Regions from separate parts of the Limosilactobacillus vaginalis genome, predicted to be linked through region 2. Evidence: predicted binding sites of a transcription regulator. Region 2 holds the regulator's gene; the other holds the start of a gene.
What was found. Region 2 encodes HrcA, which represses chaperone genes, less so after heat shock. Its sites were predicted from a motif close to TTAGCACTCNNNNNNNNNGAGTGCTAA; they were not measured.
Positions count from the first base shown of each region.

Region 1: a site for HrcA is predicted at 1,517-1,543, ahead of N4627_RS06610 (Hsp20/alpha crystallin family protein). Genes of this name have one in related genera too.

Region 1 covers NZ_CP104399.1:1,311,516-1,314,936, forward strand. The annotation lists gene N4627_RS06595 (VanZ family protein) at 1-82, shown strand, start outside; gene N4627_RS06600 (hypothetical protein) at 121-288, shown strand; gene N4627_RS06605 (HdeD family acid-resistance protein) at 420-947, shown strand; gene N4627_RS06610 (Hsp20/alpha crystallin family protein) at 1,007-1,438, opposite strand; gene N4627_RS06615 (aldo/keto reductase) at 1,721-2,569, shown strand; gene N4627_RS06620 (metal-sulfur cluster assembly factor) at 2,647-2,970, opposite strand; gene sufB (Fe-S cluster assembly protein SufB) at 2,982-3,421, opposite strand, start outside.
Region 2 covers NZ_CP104399.1:804,986-808,406, forward strand. The annotation lists gene ribF (riboflavin biosynthesis protein RibF) at 1-603, shown strand, start outside; gene N4627_RS03945 (hypothetical protein) at 803-1,174, opposite strand; gene hrcA (heat-inducible transcriptional repressor HrcA) at 1,289-2,338, shown strand; gene grpE (nucleotide exchange factor GrpE) at 2,351-2,926, shown strand; gene dnaK (molecular chaperone DnaK) at 2,948-3,421, shown strand, end outside.

The sequences.
Region 1 (3,421 bases), 510 kb from region 2:
TGGAGTAATAGGGTTTTACGGGATAAAATTGGTAGATCGAGGATTTATTGATAAAATAATTCATCCTTTTTTCCTATCATAAAAAAGTTTGGTACACTATTATTGATGAGGTGATTATAAATGATTTCAAACGAACAACGGGCCCATGACATTGCTATTGCCTTAGTTCAAGCAAATGGTAAAGACATGAAGCCAATCGAAGCTTATCACGAATATATCAACTACCTTCTACCAATTCTCAAAGAAATCGACAAGGATTTTAAGAACGGTATCAAGGAGCACATTTAAGAATCAGAAAAGCTGGAAGTTAATTTTCTCGGAGGCCAGGAAAAGTTTTTTTTCTGACCTCCTTTTTTAGTACAACCATTATTTTCTTTTTTGCGGTATGATTAACTTGTCAGAGAAAGGAGCTATGCGCTATGAATAATGTTTCGCATCGGCGGTTCGACTGGTTTAGTTTACTGATTGGAATTCTTTTTATTCTTGGAGGATTTCTTTCGTTCTCACGACCAGATAAAACCTTACATTTATTGTCTGTTATTATTGGGGTTGTCTTTCTTTTTGATGGAATCTTTGAACTAACAATTCGGCGTCGCTTTCTTCGTTCACTTGGTGAGGGTACTGGCTGGATTGTAGTTCTTGGTATATTGAACATCATCTTAGGGATCATCTTTATCTTCCACCCCGGCTTCGGCACATTATACATTGCAATTATTTTTGCTATCTGGTTTATTTTGGATTCCATTATGGAATTTTCCGTTGGTCGTCTCTTCAAGGGTGTCAGTGGTGGTTACTACTGGTTAACTATTATCTTTAGTATTTTAGGAATTGTTCTAGGAGTAATCCTTCTCTTTAGTCCTGTTGTTTCAGCCTTAACAGTTGTTTGGATTATTTCTGTGTTCCTAATTATCTTCGGTGTCCTGAAGATTGTTCAAGCTTTTAATTAAACGAAAAAGATCCTAGCATTCAGTTTTTGAACGCTAGGACCTTTTTCGTTAGTCATCAATTAATCAATTTCAATCCGCGTATCGTCATCACTTTCAGCCTGCTTCTTTGGTAAAACAAGTGAAAGAACACCATTTTCATAATGAGCAGTAATGTTCTTCCGTTCAACATCTGGCAAACGGTATTGCCGACTCATTTGACCATAACGCCGTTCGCTATGAAGAATGTGACCATTCTTATCTGACTCGTCATCAATAGTGTCACGGTGACCAGTAATGGTTAAAATATTATTTGTGTAACTAATATGAATGTCTTTCTTGTCAAAGCCTGGCATATCAATCTTTACTTGATACTGCTTATCATTTTCTTCAATGTCAGTCTTCATGTGATCTTCAACTGGCGTAAAGTCAGAGAAGAAATCATCATTCATTAAGTTCCGCATGTTCATCATGTTATCCAAAAAGTTATTCCGACGTGTTAAATCGTTAGCCATAATAAAGCTTCCTTTCCGTTAACTTGATCTTGATTACATTACCTATCTTAATCACTAGAAGAGAAAGCGCAACTATTTTTAGCACTTTAAGCCAAGGAGTGCTAAAAATAGTTTTACCTTTATTGACCAATCCCTATATGACAAGCTTTAAGGGATTACTATTTCCACACAAAAATATAAATTTTAATTTAAATATATGAAATAATAATCATATGTTGTTCGGATGTATTTATAAAAAAAGAATGGTAGGATCAAATCGTAGTTAATTTAAGGAGGAATTTGATGATCACAGTACAACTAGGTCAGACAACTGTACCAGCAATTGGCGTTGGTACGTGGAATATTGGTGAAGAACCAGCAAAACACGCCGAAGAGGTAAAAGCAATTCAAACAGCAATTGATGCGGGAGCAACTGTCATTGACACTGCCGAAATGTATGGTCAAGGACGTTCAGAAAAACTTACCAGTGAAGCGATTAAGCCATTTGACCGGTCAAAACTTTATCTCATCGACAAGGTACTACCCCAGAATGCCAGTCATCAACGATTGGAAAAAAGTCTTGATCGGAGTCTTAAGCTAATGCAAACTGATTATTTCGATCTTTACCTACTTCACTGGCGAGGCGGAATCCCCCTTGCAGAAACGGTAGATGAACTAGTTAAGATGCAAACTAAAGGAAAGATTCGTCACTGGGGCGTCTCTAATTTTGATGTTGCTGATTTAAAAGAATTATGGGCACTTCCTCATGGTCGAGAATGCGTTGCTAACGAAGATCTGTATAACCTTGATCGCCGGGGAATTGAATATGATCTTCTCCCTCTGATGCGGGATAATAACTTACCATTAATTGCTTATTCACCGCTTTCTCAAGGGGATCGATTAAGCGGCAATTTAGCAGCCAATCCCCTACTAAAAGAATTAGCTGCTAATCACCAAGCAACTGTCTACCAAATAATGTTAGCCTGGGTAATTCGTGATCAGCATACCTTAGCAATTCCCAAGGCTGCTAGTCCGAAACATGCTCGTGAAAATATTGAGGCCTTAAATATCACATTTAGTCATGATGAGTTAACTGCCTTAGCAAAAGCTTTTCCTAAGCCAACCCACAAAGAACCATTAAGCGTAATTTAAAATAATTTCACTAAAAATGGCTTTAGAAGTCCACGATTTTGGTCTTCTAAAGTCATTCTGTATTTATTCTTTTTCACTTAAAAATGAACTTCTAGTGCCATCCGGGCAAAGCGACTCATCTTATCTGGCCCCCATGCTGGCTCCCAGACGAGGTTAATTTTACATTCCGTGATCTCCGCTACCTGGAGAACGGCCTCCTTAATCATTTTATAAAGCAAATCACTGATCGGACAGCCCATTGTCGTTAAGGTCATCGTAATTTTACATTGTTGATCATTAACCTCAATGCCGTAAATAAGGCCCAAATTGACTAAATCAATCCCCAACTCCGGATCAATCACGGTTTGCAATTGCTTAAGGACCTCCTGCTCAACAGGGCTTAATTTCTCTTTATCTAACATAATAGCCCTCCTTAGCCAATCGAACCTTCCATTTCAAAACTGATCAGTCGATTTAGCTCAACTGCATACTCCATCGGTAATTTTTTCGTAAAGGGTTCTACAAAGCCCATGATAATCATTTCCGTCGCTTTTCGTTCGCTAATTCCCCGACTCATCAAGTAGTAAAGTTTCTCTTCGGAGATTTTCGAGACCTTGGCCTCATGTTCCATCGTGACATCCGAATTATTAATTTCATTAATTGGAATCGTATCGGAAGATGACTGGTCATCCATAATAATCGTGTCACATTCAACATGGGCCTTTGAACCGTTAGCTTTTTCGGTAAAGCGGATATTGCCCCGATAATCCGTTGAGCCACCCGTCCGTGCGATCGACTTGGAAACGATTGAACTAGAGGTGTTCGGGGCATTGTGGATCATCCGCGCTCCCGAGTCTTGATGAATGTGATCAC
Region 2 (3,421 bases):
GTGGTGGCGGGATTTGATCATACTTATGGCAAAGCTGCGGTGGCAACGATGGCACGTTTACCGGAGTATGCTAACGGTCGATTTAACGTAATCACGGTTCCTAAGTTTACTGGTAATGGTAAGCAAAAGATTGGTTCACGGGTTATTCGTAAAGCCATTGATCAGGGGGATGTTGAGTTGGCTAACCAGATGCTAGGTTATTATTATATGACAACGGGAATCGTTGTTCATGGCTTGGCACGAGGGCGAACACTGGGCTTTCCTACAATTAACGTTGAAACTCCTGAAGGTGAACGTCTTCCTGGTATTGGCGTATACACAGTTCAAGTGCAAATTGGTCAGAAATGGTACGGCGGAATGGCAAGTGTTGGTCACAACATTACTTTCGGTGATCAAAATAAGCTTACTGTTGAGATATACCTTTTTGACTTTGACCAATTGGTATACGGTGAGGAAGTTAAGGTTCAGTGGCTTTATTATCAACGTGGTGAAATGAAATTTAGTGGTGCTGATGAGCTGGTTGACCAGATGAAGCAGGATGAACAATTAGCTCGACAGAATTTACAAAAAATTGCCCCTGGTATAAAGCAGCCATTAGTTTAGAGATAACTTAATTTTTTCAATTGAAATAGTAAGGGGGAGAGAGACAGAACTAGCTCGCTAGTTCGTTTTCGAACCTCCCGCAATCACAAATAGGGATTCAGCGTTCGGATTTTCCGAGCACTGAATCCCATTTGTGTACTGCGTCGTTTGTATTTTATCTAGGTAATATAACTTATGTCACAACCCCCTTTTTCCACTATCAATGACGACTTGCTCGATGATTAGTTGATTGACTAATTTTATGAATGTGTCGTTTAAACTTCATACCGCCGTCCGTGACTAACTTAAAGTGGCGCATTTTAGCGTTGAACGGCCGGTTTGATAGTCGAATTGAAATCCAGCGACGCATGATTTCTGTCATTTCATCAAGCTCTTTACTAAGGCGATCGTTATTGGCTTTAACTACGGCATCGTGAATATCGGTTTGTAATCGATTAATCAAATTATTGTGATAGTCAAGCAACTCCCTTGTTAGCGGGGCATTCCGATAACTATTGAAGAGCTTCTGAATAATCCGCATAGCATCTTCGGGACCACTTGGCTGAATATATCGTTGCTTCTTATGTTTCATTAAAAAACTCCTAGATTTTATTTGACGTTTCTTGACTTTTACTATTCAGATTGTTATATTATACATGTGTTTAGCACTTAACCCTATAGAGTGCTAAAAGGGGAAGTGATACAAATGCTAACACAGCGTCAAAACAAGATCCTGCAAGCGATTGTACGTCAATATACCGCAACAGGTCAACCTGTTGGTTCAAAACACCTGGCAGAAAAATTACCTTTTAAGGTGAGCTCTGCTACGGTTCGAAATGAAATGGGTGTTCTTGAAGAAGCTGGTTTTGTTACCAAGGAACACTCATCTTCAGGGCGGGTACCTTCTAAAAAGGGTTACCGTTATTATGTTGACCATTTGCTTGATCCAGAGGTTATTACTGATAACGATTTAGTAGTAATCCAAAATTCACTAGGAACAAGTTTTCAAAAGATTGATGAGATCATTTCGCACTCGGCTGATATTTTATCTGATCTTACTTCCTATACAGCCTTTACACTAAAGCCCGAACAAGCTGATGTTCGGTTGAGTGGTTTTCGGGTTGTTCCGTTAGGTAATCGAAAGGTGATCGCAATTTTAGTTACTGATAGCGGTGATGTCGAAAGTCAGGCATTTACGTTACCACGAAATTACAATACAGATGCTCTTCAAGCAGTTATTCGGATGATTAATGACCAGCTGGTAGGGCAGCCATTAGCTAACGTGATGAGACGCCTGAATGATGATATTCCGCTTCGGGTGATGCACTACATGCAAAGTGCAGATGGCTTTTTGGATCTTTTTGATAGTGTCGTGTCAAGGGCAGCACGTGAGCAATTCTTTGTTGGCGGCCGGTTAAACCTCTTAGATTTCTCGGAAAAGCATGATTCGGTTGACTTACAAACTCTGTATAGTTTGCTTGACCATAACGATCAATTATCGCATTTGTTAGATTCAAACGTTTCTGATGATGGGGTAAACGTTAAGATTGGTTCTGAGATTTCTAAGGATAAGGCCTTAGATAACTATAGTTTGATCACGGCAACCTATGATGTTGACCAATATGGTAAGGGCATTATTGCAGTACTAGGCCCAACGAGGATGCCTTATTCACGGACGATTGGTTTAGTGAATGCATTCCGTCAGGAGCTAGCAAAACGACTTTTAAACTTTTACCGTCATTACTACGATTCATAGGAGGCGAGTCGATTGGCAGAAGACAAAGCTGCAAAGCAAACAGGTAAGGAAGCAAAGCATCAAAGTAAAAGTGCTGCTTCCGAAAAGAACGACCAGTTTGATGCTAAAAAGTTACAAACTAAAGTGACAAAATTAGAAAGTCAAGTTAAAGATTTGCAACAGCAATTAGATGATAAAGACGATAAGTATTTGCGGGCTGAAGCAGAAATTCAGAACATGACTACCCGCTTTAAGAAAGAGCGTGCTCAATTACTGAAGTATGATGGTCAAGACTTAGCTAAATCTGTTTTACCTGTTCTGGATAACCTTAAACGAGCACTGACGATTGAAGTTCATGATGAAAATGGTCAGCAGCTAAAGAAGGGGATCCAAATGGTTCATGACCACTTAATTAGTGCATTAAAGGACCACGGAATTACTGAGATTGAAGCAGACGGCAAGCCGTTTGATCCGACCCTTCACCAGGCAGTACAAACAGTGCCGGTGGAAGGTGATCAGAAGGCTGAAACAGTGGTAAAAGTACTACAGGCTGGTTATCAATTAAAGGATCGGGTTCTGCGTCCCGCAATGGTTGTAGTTGCACAATAAAAATAAGAGAGGGAATAAACAATGGCAAGTAACAAGATTATTGGTATTGATTTAGGTACTACTAATTCCGCCGTTGCCGTTATGGAAGGTAACGAGCCAAAGATTATTACAAATCCAGAAGGGAGTCGGACAACTCCATCTGTTGTTTCATTTAAGAATGGTGAAACCCAAGTTGGTGAAGTAGCAAAGCGTCAAGCAATTACTAACCCTAATACTATTTCATCAATTAAGAGTCATATGGGTGAAGCTGGATACACAGTTGAGGTTGACGGTAAGAAGTATACTCCACAAGAAATTTCTGCAATGATTCTTCAATATTTGAAGAAGTACGCTGAAGATTACATTGGTGATACAGTTAGCCAAGCAGTTATTACTGTCCCTGCATACTTTAATGATGCTCAACGTCAAGCCACTAAGGATGCTGGTAAGATTGCCGGATTAGACGTTAAGCGGATTATTAACGAACCAACTGCTTCATCACTTGCTTATGGCCTT